2 linked regions of the Flavivirga spongiicola genome follow. The protein of the gene in region 1 binds, or shares a complex with, the protein of each later gene. Links are inferred from orthologs where the notes say so. Each region holds a gene or a part of one and is shown in the gene's direction. Other genes may lie near its edges.

Region 1 (16,701 bases):
CGCTTTTAAGCGGAATAATCTTTAAATAATCACGATGAAATGATTATTTAAAATCTAATTTTTAATGTAATTTGCAGACTGTAAAAAGACATATTACTAATGAAGTATTTTAATTATATATTAATCATTTTAGGAGCTATTGTTGCCATATATGCAAAATCTGATACGGAGCAAAATGAATATATTTTAATAGGAGGTATTGTTATACTTATGATTGGAGTTTATAGAATATCTAGAGGCATACCAAGTAAGCAGGATAGAGAAGAAGAAGTTGATAATTCTGAAAACGACTAGTTATGTCTTTTAAATTAGGTGACTTTGTTTTGGTTATAGATGAAGATTTGTCTGGGGTTATAAAACAAATTTCAGGGAACACCATCTCAGTTGAAACAACAGACGGTTTTTTATTGGATTTTGAAAGTGATGAACTAGTTACAAATAAAGAAAGTAATACATTTAAAAAAGAACTGTTTTCGCAAAAAACGATTAGTGATATTGTTTCAGAAAAAGAACAGCTCTCAAAAAGGAAGCAAATTAAAACGAGAGCAAAAGATAGATATGAGCCTACTATGGAGGTTGATTTACATATTAATCAATTAGTTAGGTCACCAAAAAGCATGTCTAAATTCGATATATTGACACTGCAATTAGATACGGCTAAGCGTCAATTAGATTTTGCCATAGCTAAGCGTATTCAAAAGATGGTGTTTATTCACGGTGTCGGTGAAGGCGTTTTAAAAGTAGAATTAGAATATTTATTTGGACGCTATAATAATGTGAAATTCTATGAGGCCAATTACCAGAAATATGGATTAGGAGCTACTGAGGTATATATTTACCAGAATGTAGCGCCTAATTAAAAACGGGTGTTCCTTTTCTTGTTTTCTTGTCACTGGGTATTAAGCTACTATCCAAAATGCCAAAATCAAATACATCTAAAGATATTAATGTTAAATCAAAATTAGAAATAGTAAGCGTTACCGTATAAGTTTGAGAAATATTATGATCTCTGTATTCCGTAGCTGTTACAGTACTAGCCACATCTGGATTTAAATAATCAGCACCCACATCACTATTGGTAATATCGTTAGCAGGATTTTTATCTTGAGAGTCATTTTCTTCATCACGGGTATCAACACCATCACCATCATCGTCTTTATCTAAATAATCGGGAGTACCATTCCCATCGGTGTCTTGTGCATCACTTAGATCACCATCATCATTTGGGTCTGGAGCTTCATCCTTTGTTAAAATGTTATCACCATCATCGTCAGCGTCAATATAATTGGGTATACCGTCATTATCTGTATCATCATCTTCTAAATTTCCATTACTATTTATGTCCTCTAATTCGGCAGGAATACCATCATTGTCATCCTCCATTAAGGTCGTTTTAATTAAAGCATTACCACTAGTACTTTCAATATCTTGAATAATAGTTATATCAGAAAGAGGAACGTCGCTACAAAACAAACCGCTATTAGGTAAACTGGTGTTACTATAAGTTCTATAATTGAATGGATTGGTGCTGCTTAGATCGACCTCTTTTTCATAAATTTTAGTGACTTCATCAACTTCAAGAATTTCATTAAGAGTAAGCCCAGCAACTTTTAAAGATAAAGATTCAGACGGATCATCTTTAGTTTTATAAAAGACTAAATCTGTCGTTCCGCAAGCTTTAAAAGTTTCTCCAAAGTCCAATTCAACAGTAATAACATCACCATCGTCACAAGAGAATACATTTAATAAACATATAGATATTAAAACTAAAAATAATTTACGCATTGATTTTGGGTTTTAGGACAAAAATAAACGAATTGTTATTTATAACGTAGCTTATTGATAATAATTTTATTTCAAGTATTTTTGAACCTTGAAAGTTTATTAGTGAAACTCCATTTTGAAAAATTGCGTAGTAATGTCTTCAAAATTGGTAGTTGACTAATCCCGCTTCATGTGCTGAACTTGTTTCAGTATCTAGCGGGATCTTTGGATCTAGTCCCTGAAGCAAGCTTCAGAATTTTAAAAATTATTGGCTAACAGATTTTGTTAAGGCTTTTGTATTGAATTAATAAAATATCTTTATTTATGAAGCATGTATATTTTGATAATGCTGCGACCACTCAAATAAGAGACGAGGTGATAACTTCTATTACAGAAGTTATGAGGGAAAACTATGGAAATGCTTCGTCATCGCATAGTTTTGGAAGATCTTCTAAGTCATTAATTGAACAATCAAGAAAAACAATTGCGAGTTATTTAAATGTGTCTGCTGGAGAAATAGTGTTTACTTCTGGCGGTACTGAAGCAGATAATTTAGTATTGAGAAGTGCCGTTAGAGATTTAGGAGTTAAACATATTGTTACTTCAAAAATTGAGCATCATGCAGTTTTGCATACCATAGAACAACTTAAAAATGAGTATGGTATATCGGTTAGTTATGTTAATCTTGAAACTAATGGTCATATTGATTATTTGCATTTAGAAGCTTTGTTACAAACAGAAAGTAAAACACTTGTCAGTTTGATGCATATAAATAACGAAATAGGTAATATTTTGGATATTGAGCGCGTTGCCAATTTGTGTAAGGCTAATCATGTTTTATTTCATAGCGATGCTGTGCAATCTGTCGGGCATTATAAAATAGATTTACAAGAGGTACAAGTTGATTTTTTAGCAGCAAGTGCTCATAAGTTTCATGGACCAAAGGGAGTGGGGTTTGCATTTATTAGGAAGAACTCGGGTTTGCAACCTCTAATTTTAGGAGGGGAACAGGAGCGAGGACTTAGAGCAGGAACGGAAAGTGTACATAATATTACTGGTATAGAGGTAGCATTAAAAAGCACCCTTAACAATTTAAACAAAGAAGCTGACTATATTAAGAGCTTAAAACAATATTTTATTGATAAGATAGCAAAAGATATACCTAAAGCAATCTTTAACGGTTGCTCCGGGGATTTAGATATGAGCACCTATACACTTGTTAATATTTGCTTACCGATACCCCCAAAAAAGGCTGCTATTTTATTATTTCAATTAGATTTAAAGGGAATAGCATGTTCTAAAGGTAGTGCTTGTCAAAGTGGTAGCTCCCAAAATTCGCATGTCCTGACTGAAATTTTAAGTGATGCAGATTTACTTAAACCCTCCATTCGTTTTTCGTTTAGTATATATAATACAATGGAAGAAGTAGATTACGTGGTTGAAGTTTTAAAAGAATTTGTTGAATAGGACCAATTTGAGTGTAAAATGTCGCATGTCACCTCGTTCTTTTTAAAACTTCATGGTCGTCCTTACATTAAAAACCCTAGGTGTTAAATAATTAGGTATGGCATATTGACGTTTAGTGTATACATCTCTTACCCAGGTATTGGTAATAGAGTTTTGTACATCAAACATATTGTAAATTTCAAATCCGAAAGACAGCTCTTTAAAAGGTTTTTTCCAACCATTGTTAAATTGCTTTTTTGCATCAACAAGTACAAACTGTAAACCTAAATCGGCACGTTTGTATGCAGGTAATCTGTTTTGGTATTCGTAAGGATCTGCATAACTGGGAGATCCTCCTGGTAAACCCGTATTATAAACCAGGTTCAAATACATTTTCATGCTTGGCACGTTTGGTACATAATCTTGAAATAAGGCAGCAAATTTTAAACGTTGGTCTGTTGGTCTCGATATATATCCTCTATTATCTATATTTTCTTCTGTTTTTAAATATCCAAAACTAAACCATGATTCAGTGCCTGGAACAAACTCACCATTTAATCGCATATCCAATCCATAAGCATAAGCTTTGGCATTGTTACTTGCTCTATAGCGGATACGCACATTTTCTACAGTATAAGGGTTTACATCTGTCAAATTTTTATAATAAGCCTCAGTAGTTAGTTTAAAGGGTCTATCCCACATTTTAAAACTATAGTCGTTACCTAATACTAAATGAAATGATTGCTGTGCCTTTACATTAGACTGTACATTACCACTAGCATCACGAAGCTCTCTATAAAAAGGTGGTTGATAATACAAACCACCTGCAACTCTAAAAAGCATATCTTTTTCCCAATATGGTTTGATAGCAAATTGTGCTCTAGGGCTAAATACTGTTTGATTTGATGATGAAACACCATGATCTTTAACACGCCAGTTGTGCACTCTAACTCCTGCATTGTACCAAACGTCATTTGTTCCTATTTTTGAACGTTTGCTCCATTGCGCGTAAGCCTGTAATCTATTTATCTGTGTGTTGTTAGTAGTTCTTACGTTTTGAAATGCTTCTAGTGGACCATTATAAGGTATATATGGTTGTTCGTTTGTAGGGATTGTTTTAGGGGGTCTAATTGAGAATCCTGCAGAATCAATAATCTCCCATTCAATTAAGCGATCACGAATATCTTCATTTGTATATTTTACAGACCATTCAATTCTATGATCATTAATATTAAAATCACCTTTATGTTCTATGTTTGTTATTAGAGCATCTAAATCATTCCGTCCATGATTAAGCTGACCGCCAATACCTTGACTAAATTCAACTTCGCCTAGGTTTTCGTCACCGATATTTGTGTTTACTTCTCCTAATCTGTATTGTGCTAAAATATCAAAATACTCTTCTTCTGTGGTATGATAAGTAGAGGCAATTAGCTTAAGAGTTACATGGTCATTTGCAAAATAAGTTCCTTTAAAAGCACCAAAATAAGTTTGGTAGCGATCTTTTTCCTGGCCTTCGTAAAATACTAATAGGGCAATGGGATCACTTAAGGTTCCAAAATTAGTTTGTCTTGTTTGTGGCTCATAATTGTATTTGTTTATTGAAGCATTTCCTAAAAAACTTAAATGAAATTTATTTGAAAACTTATAAGTAAAATAGGCTTGAGCGTCTGCAAAAGTAGGATTGAAATTGGTTTCAGTTTCTTTCGCATTTACCAATAAACTATTATCACGATAACGAATTCCCGTAATTCCAGTAAATTTTGAATCTTTACTTATATTTTCAACAGAAAGGCTGCCCCCTAATAAACTTAAATCTGTATTTACTTCAAATTGATATGGTGTTTTGTACGTAATATCAAGTACAGAAGAAAGCTTGTCTCCATATTTCGCCTGAAATCCTCCAGCAGAAAAATCGACGTTTTGCACTAAATCTGTATTTACAAAACTCAAACCTTCTTGTTGCCCTGAACGCACTAAAAAGGGACGATAAACTTCTATATCGTTAACGTATACTAAGTTTTCGTCGTAATTACCACCACGTACTGAGTATTGTGTGCTTAATTCGTTATTATTACTTACTCCCGGGAGTGTTAATAATAAATTTTCTACTCCAGCGTTGGCCCCGGGAATTTTTCTAATGGTTTCGGGCTTTAAAGTAACAATACCTTCAACTTCTTTGCGTCTGTTGTTTGTTACAATAACAGTCGCTATTTGCTCAATAGAGGTGCTCATCACTGGGTTGAACTCGTATTCTTCTCCGCTTTTTAAATGAAAGGTACTGACAATTTTTTTATGTGAAAGATGCGTAAACTCTATAATAACATCTTGGTTTGCTTTGATTTTAAAAATATAAAAACCATTTGAGTTCGTTATGGCGCCACTAGTACCTGCATTAATGTTTACTTTTTCAACAGGACGATTATTTTCATCTAATATCACTCCTTTAATTGTTGCTGTTTGCGAGTAACTAATCGTAATTATGAAAAAAAATAAAATAGAGGTTCGTAATAGTTTTGCTTTCAAAAGAGTTTAAAGTTTATTTTCTGTAAAATAACGTTTCAAAAGTAGAATTATTTCCTACATTATCGGTAACTATTACTTTTAAATTATTCTTTGTGTCTGTAATTATACCATCATTAAAATCATGAGTAAGTATTTTTGTTTTATAATCGTACTCCATTAAAATCCATTTACCATTTATCGTGGCTCTATATTTAGAAATTCCGGACTGTTTATCATCAATTTTAATTTTTAAGTAACGATATTTACTTAACCATTGACCGCTTTTAAAATTAACAGGGGTAATAGTAGGTTTTATTGTATCTGAAGCAAGAGTGAAAGTACCAAGAGTTTTTGTTCTTGCTATTAAAAGATCTCCTTCTCTTTTAGTAGATGTATAAGCAGGTTGTTTTTTATAACCCAATAAACGTGCTATGTATAATTTAGATTTATCTTCATTAGTGTATGAGCTTACATCATAAGTTATATTGAATCTTTTCTTAGCAGCTATAACATTTTTATGTAAAGTAAGTGTATCGTTTTTCACTTCAAAGTCCATATAAAAATCATCATAAAAAGTGTCCTTGTAAAAATCAACAGAAACTTTTTCCTCTTTTAAACTAGTCGCTTTATTAGCTTTTATATGATAAGGTGTTGTTTGTTTTTTTTGTGGTTCAGAAATGCCATTTTTAGACCCTTTTATATTTATAGTGACCCATGCTTCATTGTTTTTATAATCGGCAACTCTAATTTTATAAACTGAATATGTGCTATCTTGTATAGGTAAATAGCCATTATTTATTATAGATTTATATAAACTTAATGGGGTATTTTTTTTAAATAATTTTTGAATCCGTTTTTTTTTTGTAGCATAATGCTCATAATCAATAAGCTGGTTGATGTGCTTAGTTTCACCAAATGAAAACTTTCTAAAATCTAATTCAAAGTTTCTTCTACCATTTAAAAAGGTTTGAATGTTGTATACGCCATTAGAGTTCGCTGCCAGATCCTGCCTGTCTATGGTTTCAATACCAAAACCAATATTTCCATAAGCTTCAATATTTTTTATTGTATAATCGCCATTTTTTAGTGGAATTAAGTGTAGTTTTTGTTTGGTATTAGATTTGTTTATAAACGAATTCTTATCCAAAGGATATGCATAAATCGATTTTATTATAGGGTTTGTAGAATCTTTTATATCAATACCAAAAAGCATAGGGTTGATGGGATGTTCCATTTTGTCGCGAATTTCATAATGTAAATGTGGACCTCCTGAACCTCCCGAATTTCCGCTATAAGCTATAAGACTATTTTTTGTTATTGGTAAAATTTCTGCACTAGGAAATAATTCAACCTCATACGTTTCTTTTTCATATTGATGTTTTTTAATATACGCTTGAATATCCGGGGCGAATTTCTGTAAATGTGCATAAACAGTTGTGTAGCCATTTGGGTGTGTTATGTACAATGCTTTTCCGTAACCATAATGAGAAACTTTTATTCGGCTTACATAGCCATTAGCAGATGCTTTTACTTTTAAACCAGTGCGTTGTTGTGTTTTTATATCTAAACCAGAATGAAAATGATTGGAACGTAATTCGGCAAACGTACCGGATAATATTAAAGGAACCTCTAAAGGACTATCAAAATAATCTTGTGGGTAATTATTTTGAGCATTTAAAAAAAAAGTGGATATAAAAAAAAGGGACAGTATGAATCGCATATAAAAGTATAATGGCTAAAATATTAATTTGAAATGAATATGCAAAGAATAAAACAATAATCGAACCATTGTTGAATCCATTCTTCTGATTTATGAGTAATATCAATAGATTTTAAAATTTTATGAGAAAACAATTGTAATTTATGGACAGGTATGTTAACTTTGTGTTATAAGTATTGAAATTTGTAAATGAGTAATATTGAAGATATTGTAGATTCTTTAGAAAACAAAATTAGTAAAGTATTACACAAATTAGAGCTTTTAAAACTTGCTAATTCCAAATTAAACGAAGAATTGGAAGTTTCGAAAAAAGAAATTCAAAACCAAAAATTGCATATTGCAAGTTGGGAAGAGAAATTTGAGGCTTTAAAATTAGCAAATACAATACTTGGTAGTGACGATAATAAAAGAGAAACTAAGCTTAAAATAAACGCACTAATAAGAGAAATAGACTATTGTATTGCTCAACTCTCAGATTAGTGTAACATAAATTCAATGCCAGAAAAGCTTAAAATAAAGCTATCTATAGCTAATAGAGTATATCCTTTAACGATTGAAGCAAATCAAGAAGAAGGATTGCGTAAAGCGGCTAAGAACATTGAAGCGATGATAAAGCAATTTGAGCAAAGTTATTCTGTTAGAGATAAACAAGATGTATTGGCCATGTGCGCGTTACAATTTGCATCTCAAGTAGAACAGGATTCAATTAATAAAGATAATGTAAATGAGCATGTAGAAGATAAGCTAAATGCGCTTAATGATTTATTACATTCTTATTTGATCTCTTAAACGTTCTTTAAAATAAACTAAAAAGTTACTGCCTACATTGGTTATTTTTTTTGATAAACTCAACGTTAATTCTTTAAAAAGGGTGAGTTTAAGTTGTAAAAGCATGCTGCTAGTACTGATTTATTTTAGATACTTGAGCAGACCCTTGATCAGCTTGTTAGCCCTAAACTTGTTTTTAAGGGGTTTATACAAAACTTTATACCAGTGTAGGCTTTTTTATATACAAAAACTAACTAAATACAATGGACAACTCAATTATATATGCAGTAGGAGGTGTTATTTTAGGACTCATCATAGGTTTTATTATAACAAAGAGGCTTGAAAAAAATAATGCTTCTAAACTTGTAAAAGAAGCAAAGAAAAATGCAGATCTAATTCTAAAAGAGGCTAAAAGTGAAGGAGAAAGGCTTAAAAAAGATAAAATTCTTCAAGCCAAAGAAAAATTTATAGAGCTCAAGTCTGAGCATGAAAAAGTTATCTTATCTAGAGATAAGAAAATGGCCGAAGCCGAAAAACGTACACGTGATAAAGAATCGCAAATATCAAACGAACTTTCAAAAGGGAAAAAACTTAATGAAAGTTTAGACGGTAAAATAAAGGGCTATAATCATAGACTTGATGTTCTTGAAAAAAGACAAGAGGAACTTGATAAGCTTCATAAAAATCAAGTGCAACAATTAGAGGTCATTTCGAGCCTTTCTGCAGAAGAAGCTAAAGAACAATTAGTAGAGTCTTTAAAAGGTGAAGCTAAAAATGATGCCATGGCTTACATTCAAAGCTCTTTAGAAGAGGCTAAATTAACGGCAGAACAAGAAGCAAAAAAAGTTATTATAAATACCATACAACGTATAGGAACAGAAGAAGCTGTTGATAACTGTGTGTCTGTATTCAATATAGAATCGGATGATGTTAAAGGGCGTATTATTGGTAGAGAAGGTCGGAACATTCGTGCTATTGAAGCTGCAACAGGTGTTGAGATTATAGTTGACGATACACCAGAAGCTATTATACTATCATGCTTTGATTCTGTAAGAAGAGAAATTGCACGTTTGTCATTACATAAATTAGTCACTGACGGTAGAATTCACCCTGCACGTATTGAAGAGATTGTAAAGAAAACTCAAAAACAAATAGAACAAGAAATTATTGAAGTTGGAAAACGTACAGTAATTGATCTTGGGATACATAATTTGAACCCAGAGCTTATTAAGATGGTGGGACGTATGAAATACCGTTCCTCTTATGGCCAAAACTTGTTACAGCACTCACGTGAAGTTGCAAAACTTTGTGGTGTTATGGCAGCAGAATTAGGACTCAACCCAAAACTTGCTAAACGCGCTGGATTATTACATGATATCGGAAAAGTGCCAGATGCGGAAGCAGATATGGAAACACCACACGCTATTCTTGGGATGCAATGGGCTGAAAAATTTGGTGAAAAAGCAGATGTATGTAACGCTATTGGAGCGCATCATGATGAAATTGAAATGAAATCTTTATTAGCTCCAATTATACAAGTTTGTGATGCCATTTCTGGAGCGCGTCCTGGAGCACGTCGTCAAGTACTCGATAGTTATATTCAACGTTTAAAAGATTTAGAAGATATTGCTTTTGGTTTTACAGGAGTTAAAAAAGCTTATGCTATTCAAGCAGGTAGAGAATTGAGGGTTATTGTTGAAAGTGAAAAAGTAGATGATCAAAAAGCAGCAGATTTATCGTTCAGTATATCACAAAAGGTGCAAACAGATATGACCTATCCAGGTCAAGTTAAAGTAACTGTAATTAGAGAAACCAGAGCAGTTAATATTGCTAAGTAATGTATTCCTGTGAAAACAGGAATCTCATGAACAATACCTAAATAGATTATAATAGTACATTATATTTAAGAATAAAAAATCCAGCAGAAGCTGGGTTTTTTATTCTTGCCAACAGCTAACAGCCAACAACTATTTCCTAGGATGATACTTTTCTACCACCTCGGTTAAGTGACTTTTATCTAAATGTACATATATTTCGGTAGTGGTTATACTTTCATGGCCAAGCATTAATTGTATAGACCTGAGATCTGCATCATTTTGTAATAAATGAGTAGCAAACGAATGTCTGAAAGTATGTGGAGAGATATTTTTTTTGAGTCCGATTTTCTCTGCCAAACGCTTAATAATGGTAAAAATCATTGCTCTGGTAAGTTGTTTGCCTCTTCTGTTTAAAAAGAGTGTGTCTTCGTAGCCAGCTTGAATATTTAAATGATTTCGGATTTCTTTTCTATATATGTTAATATATTTTTGAGTGATATCTATAATTGGCACAAAGCGTTGTTTGTCACCTTTACCAGTAACTTTTATAAAGCCTTCATCAAAAAACAAATCAGAAATCTTAAGATTAATGAGCTCGCTGACTCGCAACCCACACCCATAAAGTGTTTCTAACATAGCACGATTGCGTTCTCCTTCAGGTTTACTTAAATCTATAGCATTTATAATAATATCAATTTCTTCTTCACTTAACGTATCAGGTAACTTTCTACCAATTTTTGGTGATTCAATAAGTTCTAAGGGGTTAGAAGTCATATAATCCTCAAAGATTAAATAGCTAAAAAAACTGCGTAAACCAGAAATTAAGCGCGATTGTGAACGAGCATTGACGCTTTTAGCTACTTCATATATAAACCCCTGAACTACTTCTTTAGTAATCGTAATTGGAGATTCACTGATCTCATGATTTTCTAAATAGTTAATTAGCTTTTTAACATCACGTGAATAGTTTTCTATGGAATTTTCTGATAGACCTCTCTCAATTTTTAGATACAATTTATAGTCTTTAAGTGCGTGCTCCCATTTCATATTTTGTAAAAATAAAGTAAATCTTTGGATTTCTACTTTTGTAAATTGAATAAAGAATTACATGCATTTTTGTTTAATCATATCATTATCAGTCTTTTTGATGGATGTTAAATAAATTTATTATTTTGTTGACAGTGTAAATTGTCAAAAACCATTTTAAAGCAATTATCAATGAAGGTATTCCTATTGGTAATGTTGGAGATTTGATCACTTTTGCAATAACTGTTGATTTGGGATATATATTAGAGATGTTTGATGTAGGTGTCTAAACAGGTCACACTAATTATTTTAATTTTAGATTAAATACTAATGAGTAATAAAGAAGGAACTAAACATTTCCTTTTTATTTTGTTTGCCTAAAAAAGCATATTTATAGATGATTTTTCTTTTTCTTATACCCGAATCATAGTAATTTCGTAAGTTTATTACTTCATAATTTGTAAAAATAAAAATACGCATATTCTTGTAAATCCGATAAAAAGCATATTAAATCGTCTAAACACTGTTTTTTTACAAATTTCTTTTTACGATAAATAAAAATGAGTTTTATTTGTCCCAATCAAAAATTAAAAACAATTTTATCTTATGAAGAAATTACTACTTTGTGCTGCTGTTGCAGTATTTGGATTATCAAGCATGAATGCTCAAGAAACAAAATTTGGTGTTAAAGCAGGTATTGATGCTGCATCACAAAAATTAAAAGGAGGAATAGTCAGTGTTACCGTTTCTGAGACGGGATTTTATGTAGGTGCTTTTGCTGAAATTGGAATTTCAGATGCTTTTAGTTTTCAACCAGAAGTTCTTTATGTTGCAGTAGACAATTTAGATCAAATAGCTATTCCACTTATGGCGAAATTTGGAGTCTCTGAAAAATTAGATGTACTTGCCGGACCAGCTTTAGGTATTTTACTTGATACTGCTGATGGAGTAAAGTCTTTTAATTACGGTATTGAAGCAGGAGCTGCTTATGATATTACTGAAGAACTATTTGTTGAAGCCAGATACAATATTGGTTTAGCTAATTTAATTGAAAATGCGCCTAGCGGAACTTCTACTAAATTAAGCGGATTTTTTGTTGGTTTAGGATATAGATTCTAATTAGAAAATAAACTATATATTATTTAAAGGAAGCCCTAAACGGCTTCCTTTTTTATGCTATAAATTATAGAAATAACTAAGTAATATAAAACTTAATTAAAATATCTACGTTAGTTATATTCAAATTAAAAATCAATTAAACCAAATTTATTATGAAAAGAACATTATTATGTACTGTTATTGTATTATTTGGGCTGTTAAACATAAATGCTCAAGAAATTCAATTTGGAGGAAAAGCAGGCGTAAGTTTTGCGTCATTAAAAGTTAAAAATCAAACGTTCAGTATAACAAATTCTGAAACCGGATTTTATGTAGGTGGGTTTGCAGAGATTGGAGTTTTTGATGGGCTTACTTTTAGACCTGAACTACTTTATATTGCAGTAGAAGACTTAAATCAGATAAGTATTCCACTTATGGTTAAATATGAAGTGTCTGATGTGTTTAATATACTTGCAGGCCCAAGTTTTGGTTACTTACTTGATGTTAATGATGGATTTAAGTCTTTTAATTACGGAATTGAAATAGGTGCTGCTTACGATATTTATATTAATAGGAGTGTGGATGGGCTATTTGTAGAAGCTAGATATAATTTTGGTTTAGCTAATTTAATTGAAGATGCACCTAGTGGAATTACCAGAAAATTAAGTAGTCTTTTTGTTGGTTTAGGATATAGGTTTAAATAGAACTTACTGCATATTGTTTATTAAGGAGCCAATAGGCTTCTTTTTTTTTAGGTTATAAATCTGGCAATCAATTGGTAAGAAAAAAACACTTAATATCTTATGTTTTATTTAACATTTGTGGCACCAATTTTGATTTCAACCTGCAAATCAATAAAACTAAAATCTATTATGAAAAAATTATTATTATGTGCTGCTATTGCAGTATTTACATTATCAAACGTTAATGCTCAGGAGAATGTAATCAAAGTGAACCCTTTAGCTGTTTTAGGAGGTACGGACCTGGTCTCTTATGAGAGAGTTTTAGGTGAACACACTTCTGGTATCATTAGTGCCGCTATTGGAGGTTTTAAACTTGGAGATATAAAATATTCTTCATTTGGAGCTGGGCTTCAGTACAGATATTATTTTGACGATGTACTTGATGGATGGTATGGAGGCGCTGTTGTTTCATATCAAAATGGTAAAACAGAAATTGAAGATGGTTTCTTTGGTGGTGGTTCTAATGATGAAGAGTTTGACTTTACTGCCATTGGTGGTGGTTTAAAAGTTGGACACCAATGGGTTTGGGATAGTGGATTCTCTTTAGATTTAAATATCGGAGCTAGTTATAAGTCATTTGACTATGATTTTACAGATGGTACATCAACATCAACACAAGATTTATTTAAAGCTAGTGGAACGTTACCAACTTTTGGGTTTGGTTTGGGTTATGCCTGGTAGTAAACAAAATGAGTATAAAAAACCGAAGCTTAATACTTCGGTTTTTTTATGCCCAATTTTTTAATCGAAAAGAATTCCCTGAGGCGGAGCCTCGAGCCTGCCTGCCGGCAAAGGCAGGGTTTCCGTAGAAATTGTCATTCCCGTCATGAATTCATTATTCTAAAATAGAAAGCAATGAATAAAACGGGAAATGCAAAGCATTCACGATTTTCTATTTAATGAAATAAAATGCATGAGTAATCTAAATAAAAGAATTTCGATTTTTTGACCAGAAAAATAAAAACCTGTGCTCAACTTGATTGGGTATAAAACAAGCGAAATACCTCTATAACCTTGCTTTGAGGATAGTTCGTTTCAAGAAATTTTTTATTATTTTTACTTCATGAAGAAATTGATAATAATTAACGGTCCAAATCTAAACTTGCTAGGAAAAAGAGAACCTAATATTTATGGAAGTTTATCATTTACTGAGTTTTTGGAACAAGTTAAACAAAAATATACTCATGTAGAGATTGATTATTTTCAATCTAATATTGAAGGAGAGCTCATTGATAAATTACATGAAGTTGGTTTTAACCATGATGGCATTATTTTAAATGCCGCTGCTTATACACATACATCTGTCGGCATTGGTGATGCGATTAAAGCCATAGACACTCCTGTGGTAGAAGTACACATCTCAAATACTTTTAATAGAGAAGAGTTTAGACATCAATCCTATATTTCTCCTAATGCCAGAGGCGTTATTCTTGGTTTTGGCTTACAAAGTTATGAATTAGCTATTCAGAGTTTTTAGAAAGCCCCACCTAGCCTCCCCGAAGGGGAGGAACGCTTACTCAAAACTATAATAATAAAAATGCGATTCTTAAATGTTTAAGAATCGCATTTTTATTATTTTACACTATAATTATAATCGTGCCCTATTCAACCGAGTGAAAGTTCCTCCCCCTTTGGGGAGGCTAGGTGGGGCATTATAAATGAATCACTTCATCATAAGCATCTGCAACCGCCTCCATAACAGCTTCACTCATAGTTGGGTGTGGATGTACTGCTTTTAACACTTCGTGCCCAGTAGTTTCTAGTTTTCTACCTAAAACAGCTTCGGCAATCATGTCGGTAACACCAGCGCCAATCATATGGCAACCTAGCCATTCTCCATATTTTGCATCAAAAATCACTTTTACAAAGCCATCTTTATTTCCACCTGCACTGGCTTTACCAGAAGCTGAGAATGGGAATTTTCCAACTTTAATATCTAAGCCTTTTTCTTTAGCTTGTTTCTCGGTTAAACCTACACTGGCAATTTCTGGTGAACAATAGGTACAACCAGGAATATTTCCATAATCTAAAGCCTCTACATGTTGTCCCGCTAATTTTTCAACACATAATATACCCTCAGCAGAAGCGACATGTGCCAAAGCTTGGCCAGGAGTCACATCACCAATGGCATAATAGCCTGGGATATTAGTTTGATAAAAATCGTTAACAATAATCTTGTCTCTATCTATAACGATACCTACATCTTCTAGTCCAATATTTTCAATATTTGATTTTATACCAACAGCAGATAGAATAATGTCAGCTTCAAGAACTTCTTCTCCTTTTTTAGTCTTTACCGTAGCTTTGACACCTTTTCCAGAAGTATCAACAGAAGTCACTTCGGCAGAAGTCATAATTTTTATACCACTTTTCTTAAACGAACGTTCTAATTGCTTAGAAACCTCCTCGTCTTCAACAGGTACTACATTAGGTAAATATTCAACAACGGTCACCTCAGTTCCCATAGAATTATAAAAATATGCAAACTCAACACCAATAGCACCAGAACCAACAACGATCATCTTCTTTGGCTGTTTTGGTAAACTCATAGCTTCTCTATAACCAATTACCTTTTTCCCGTCTTGTGGTAAACTTGGTAATTCGCGAGATCGAGCGCCTGTTGCAATAATTATATTATCAGCGCTATATTCTGTTCCGTCAACATCAACCTTTTTCCCAGGTTTAAGTTTTCCAAAACCATTAATAACGTCAATTTTATTTTTTTTCATTAAAAACTCAATACCCTTACTCATGCCATCTGCAACACCACGACTACGTTTTATAACGGCATCAAAATCTTTATCGAAATCTTTAACAGTAAGCCCATAATCTCCTGCATGCTTAAGATATTCAAATACCTGGGCAGATTTTAATAACGCTTTTGTTGGGATACAACCCCAATTTAAGCATATACCACCAAGATTTTCTTTTTCAATAATAGCAGTTTTAAAACCTAATTGTGACGCTCTAATAGCAGTAACATAGCCCCCTGGGCCGCTACCAAGAACAATAATATCGTATTTACTCATGTGTGATTTTTTAGGCTACAAATTTACAAAATCGAATTCGAATAAAGAATTTAGAAAGCTTTAAAATTTACATCTTTGTATTACCTTTGCATTACAAGCATTTATATACAAAATAAGCATAACCAATGTTTTAATAATGGCTTGGTTTTTTTATTACGAATTTGATAAAACTTATTAAAAGACTAAGAGTCTGCTTATGAACATAACAAGAACAAGTTTTCCTCGAATTGTTATTATTGGAGGTGGCTTTGCGGGGGTTGCTTTGGCTAAGAAATTGTCGAAGCAAGATCTTCAGGTCGTTTTATTAGATAAGAATAACTATCACACATTTCAGCCTTTATTATATCAGGTTTCTACTGGTGGACTGGAACCAGATTCTATAGCTTATCCAATTAGAAAAATATTGAAAGACTTCCCTAATTTTCATTTTAGATTGGCGGATGTTGAGGAAGTCGATCTTATAAAAAATAAGGTCATTACTAATATAGGAAAACTTAAGTTTGATTATTTAGTGGTAGCTTCTGGTTCTAAAACTAATTATTTTGGGAATACAGACATAGAAAAATATAGTATGGCCATGAAAACCATACCGCAATCTCTTAACTTGAGAAGTTTAATTCTAGAGAATTTTGAAGATGCTTTGCTAACTTCAGATTTAAACGAAAGAAATGCACTTATGAATTTTGTGATTGTGGGAGGTGGTCCTACAGGTGTTGAGTTAGCAGGTGCTTTGGCTGAAATAAAAAAAGGCATTTTACCAAAGGATTACCCAGATTTGGATACAC
Region 2 (4,371 bases), on another replicon or contig:
TTCACTTACAGAATTAATCACTTAACAGAGCACTTAAAAAACAATCGTAAAGATTTTAATACAGAGCGTTCGTTAGTAAAATTAGTGGGAAAGCGTCGTGCTTTACTAGATTACTTAACTAAGAAAGATATCTTAAGATATCGTGCCATAGTAAAAGAATTAGGATTAAGAAAATAATTAAAAGAGGCTTAACAGCCTCTTTTTTGTTTTTGCGCAGCTGTCTCTAGCCAAAAAATAAAGTGATGCGCAAATAATATAACTCGGACGAAGAGTATAAATTACGTAATTATATGATTAAGCAGATCCTGAAATGAGTTCAGGACACATAGTTTTTCATTGGTCACACAACAACTACAACAACACAACGACCATTGTTTAATTAGAATTAAAAAATTTATGATTCCACAAGTTTTTAGAGAGGTCATAGACCTAGGTAACGGTAGAGAAATTTCTATCGAAACTGGAAAATTAGCAAAACAAGCGCATGGTAGCGTTGTTGTGCAATCTGGAAAATGTATGCTTTTGTGTACAGTTGTTTCCAATTACAAACAGTCAGATGTTGACTTCTTACCATTAACAGTTGACTATAGAGAAAAATTTGCTGCGGCAGGACGTTATCCTGGAGGTTTCTTTAAAAGAGAAGCAAGACCTAGTGATGGTGAAGTATTAACAATGCGTCTTGTAGACCGTGTTTTACGTCCATTATTCCCAAAAGATTATCATAGTGAAACTCAGGTGATGATTCAGTTAATGTCTCATGATGATGATGTTATGCCAGATGCCATGGCTGGATTAGCGGCTTCTGCTGCTATTCAACTATCAGATTTCCCTTTTGAATGTGCTATTTCTGAAGCCAGAGTTGGTCGTGTAAACGGCGAATTCGTAATCAACCCAACACGTTCTCAGTTATTAGAGTCTGACATTGATATGATGATTGGTGCCTCGGCTGATTCTGTAATGATGGTTGAAGGTGAAATGGATGAGATTTCTGAGGAAGAAATGACTGAAGCTATCAAATTTGCACACGAAGCTATTAAAGTACAATGTGCTGCACAAGTTGCTTTAGCTGAAGCATTCGGAAAAAAAGAAGTTCGCGAGTACGAACCTGAACGTGAAGATACCGATTTAGCTCAAAAAATTCATGATATGGCATACGACAAAGTATATGCTGTAGCAAAAGCAGGTTCTGCTAAACATGAAAGAGGCGCTGCATTTGCAGAAATCAAAGAAGAAATAAAAGCGACTTTCTCTGAAGAAGAATTAGAAGATATTGGAGGTTTAATATCTAAATATTACAGTAAAGCTGAAAAAGCGGCTGTTAGAGATTTAACTTTAAACGAAGGTTTACGTTTAGATGGTCGTAAGACTGATGAAATTAGACCTATTTGGTGTGAGATTGATTATTTACCATCAACTCATGGTTCTGCAATCTTTACTCGTGGAGAAACTCAAGCATTAGCAACAGTTACTTTAGGAACATCTAGAGAAGCGAATCAAATAGATATGCCATCTTTTGAAGGAGAAGAACGTTTCTATTTACATTATAACTTCCCTCCTTTTTCAACAGGAGAGGCCAGACCAATTCGTGGGACATCTCGTCGTGAAGTAGGACATGGTAATTTAGCACAACGTGCTTTAAAAGGTATGGTTCCTGAAGATTGCCCTTATACAGTTCGTGTTGTTTCTGAAGTATTAGAAAGTAACGGTTCGTCTTCTATGGCAACGGTTTGTTCTGGTACTATGGCACTTATGGATGCTGGTGTTCAATTAAAGAAACCTGTTTCTGGTATTGCCATGGGATTAATTTCTGATGTAGATTCTGGAAAGTATGCGGTTCTATCTGATATTTTAGGTGATGAAGATCACTTAGGGGATATGGATTTTAAAGTAACTGGTACTGCCGATGGTATTACAGCTTGTCAAATGGATATAAAAGTAAAAGGATTGTCTTATGAAATTCTTGTAAATGCTTTAAATCAAGCTCGTGACGGTCGTTTGCATATTTTAGACAAATTAACTGATACTATCGCTGCTCCTGCAGAAGATGTGAAACCGCACTCTCCAAAAATGGTAACCAGAAGAATTCCTAACGAATTTATTGGTGCATTAATTGGTCCTGGTGGAAAAGTAATTCAAGAATTACAAAAAGAAACAGGAACAACGATCGTTATTAATGAAGATCCAGTTACCGAAGAAGGTATTGTTGAAGTTCTAGGTGTTGGTAACGAAGGTATCGATGCTGTTTTAGCAAAAATAGATTCATTAATGTTTAAACCAGAAGTTGGTAGCGTTTACGAAGTAAAAGTTATTAAAATGCTTGATTTTGGAGCCGTTGTAGAATACATGGATGCTCCTGGAAATGAAGTATTATTACACGTGAGCGAATTAGCTTGGGAACGTACAGAAAATGTATCTGACGTTGTAAACATGGGAGACGTTTTTGATGTGAAGTATTTTGGAGTTGATTCAAGAACGCGCAAAGAAAAAGTATCTCGTAAAGCTATTTTACCAAAACCGGAAGGTTATGTAGCAAGACCACCAAGAGAAAGTAATGGACGTGATAGCAGAGGTGGGCGTGATAACAGAGGTAGAGACAATCGAGGACGTGATAACCGTCGTGATGACAGAAAACCTAGAGAAGATAAAAAAGAAGGTTAATTAATTTAACACCTTTATAATCTACAAACTTAAAACCTCTCAATTTAAATTGAGAGGTTTTTTTTTCTCAACTTTTAAACTGCCAATTAATTATAGGAAATGAGCGCTTGTCATTTTTATTCCATATACCCAATTGAATGCCTCTAAAGTTTTTTGCTTTATTAAAAACACCAATTTGTACTCCTCTACCTTTTTCATATATGTAATTCTCAGCGGCAATTTGCATACCATTAAAACGTCTTGCTACGTTATTCCAAACACTTGCAATCATAATACCATTACCTTGATAAACTTGATTGCCTCCAAAACTGGCTACAATTCCATTTGCTCTTTCAATTGAATTAGTAAGTCCTGCTATAGAGACACCGTTATTCTTTCTGCTGTAATGCATAAAACCTGTTAAAGAGATACCATAAGAATCAATACCTTCAAAAGTTCCAGTCGAAATATTTAGACCATAAATTTGTTGTGTCACACTAGTGTTTTCCATATGCTTTTTATAGGCAACTTCATTTGTAGAGATAGGTGTTCTTGGAGCAAGAAAATAAAAGGGAGATAAAGGAAATATTTCAATTCGAATGCCAAACGTTCTTGTAAGTTTATGTTTATTATTATAATCCGTTGGAAAAGCACCTAAAGACACTCCTACTATATCGGTGTTCATACTATGAGTTGTCCAAATAGGGCCTCTTAATTTTCGGTTTACAATTGAGTCGTTTTGGCCAACAACACTTAAATTAACTAATAATATAGTAATAATGCATATTAATTTTCTCATAATTATAATTTTTAAATTCAGTCCAAAACTATTGCTATAATCACATATTTAATTGCTTAAAATGCAAGATAAAATATTATTATTTGTGATTATCACAAATAACAAATACATTTGAAAATGTATCAGATCGTTTTTATTCAGAATTTAAAACAGGAATTACCCAAAGGCACTTCAACTATTGAAGCTATTTCTACTGCTTTAGATATTAGCTATGACGCTGCACATAGGCGGGTGAGTTTAAAAAGTAAATTCTCTATTGAGGAAACCATTGTTTTGGCTAAATATTATAACATATCCTTAGACCGCTTGTTTGAAATCACAAACGCGGAGTTTGTGACAATTGAAAAGACAAAACATATCGAAACAGAATCCGAACTTCAATGCTACTTTGACGATTCTTACAATTCACTTTATCCCTTATTAAAACAAAAGGAAGGTCGTATTATATATTCAGCAAAAGATATTCCTTTATTTTATAATTTAAATGGTGATAAATTAAGTCAGTTTAAATATTATGTTTGGCTCAAATTATTAAATCCAAAATTAGCAACTAAAAGCTTCGAAAATTTTGCACCAAGCCCTGCTTTAATTGAAGCTGGAAAAAAATTAGGCAGTCTTTATTATAATTTGAATACCATTGAGATATGGGATATCACTTCGGTTAATAGTACATTAAAGCAGATTCATTTTTACTACCAGGCTGGACAGGTAAAAACGGAAAATGCTTTACAAATCTGTCAACTATTAAAACAATTAATCAAAGATATTTCTGTTAAACTAATTAATAAAAATCTTAAATTCAAGCTGTACTACAATGAGTTGCATTTAATGAATAATAATGTTTTAGTGAGCACTCCGGATGCTCAAATGCTATATGTGCCTTTTACTTTATTGTCTTATTACAAAACGGCAGATAAACATACATGTAATGAGGC

What was found.
Region 2: rny (region 1) and Q4Q47_RS13160 share a complex: the UniProt entries of both Bacillus subtilis proteins name them as parts of the possible RNA degradosome complex. The link is inferred for Flavivirga spongiicola from one-to-one orthologs.

Annotation. Positions count from the first base shown.
Region 1 is NZ_JAUOEO010000002.1:140,210-156,910, forward strand. Bases 7,844-10,753 are described here. They hold rny (ribonuclease Y), read left to right. Parts: upstream 7,844-8,466; coding sequence 8,467-10,041; downstream 10,042-10,753. Other genes in these bases: Q4Q47_RS20660 (hypothetical protein), read left to right, coding at 7,844-7,915; Q4Q47_RS20665 (cell division protein ZapA), read left to right, coding at 7,931-8,224; xerD (site-specific tyrosine recombinase XerD), read right to left, coding at 10,171-10,753. Also shown: Q4Q47_RS20630 (hypothetical protein), read left to right, coding at 100-294; Q4Q47_RS20635 (Smr/MutS family protein), read left to right, coding at 297-860; Q4Q47_RS20640 (hypothetical protein), read right to left, coding at 853-1,785; Q4Q47_RS20645 (cysteine desulfurase family protein), read left to right, coding at 2,089-3,231; Q4Q47_RS20650 (TonB-dependent receptor), read right to left, coding at 3,274-5,736; Q4Q47_RS20655 (M23 family metallopeptidase), read right to left, coding at 5,750-7,435; more of Q4Q47_RS20660, read left to right, coding at 7,625-7,843; more of xerD, read right to left, coding at 10,754-11,067; Q4Q47_RS20685 (porin family protein), read left to right, coding at 11,653-12,165; Q4Q47_RS20690 (porin family protein), read left to right, coding at 12,318-12,848; Q4Q47_RS20695 (DUF3575 domain-containing protein), read left to right, coding at 13,017-13,568; aroQ (type II 3-dehydroquinate dehydratase), read left to right, coding at 13,951-14,364; lpdA (dihydrolipoyl dehydrogenase), read right to left, coding at 14,540-15,916; Q4Q47_RS20710 (NAD(P)/FAD-dependent oxidoreductase), read left to right, coding at 16,113-16,701. UniProt on the Bacillus subtilis protein: Endoribonuclease that initiates mRNA decay. Initiates the decay of all SAM-dependent riboswitches, such as yitJ riboswitch. Involved in processing of the gapA operon mRNA, it cleaves between cggR and gapA.
Region 2 is NZ_JAUOEO010000001.1:3,280,899-3,285,269, reverse strand. Bases 1-3,027 are described here. They hold Q4Q47_RS13160 (polyribonucleotide nucleotidyltransferase), read left to right. Parts: upstream 1-396; coding sequence 397-2,658; downstream 2,659-3,027. Other genes in these bases: Q4Q47_RS13155 (LA_2272 family surface repeat-containing protein), read right to left, coding at 2,726-3,027; rpsO (30S ribosomal protein S15), read left to right, coding at 1-177. Outside these bases: more of Q4Q47_RS13155, read right to left, coding at 3,028-3,436; Q4Q47_RS13150 (helix-turn-helix domain-containing protein), read left to right, coding at 3,554-4,371. UniProt on the Bacillus subtilis protein: Involved in mRNA degradation. Catalyzes the phosphorolysis of single-stranded polyribonucleotides processively in the 3'- to 5'-direction. Necessary for competence development in Bacillus subtilis.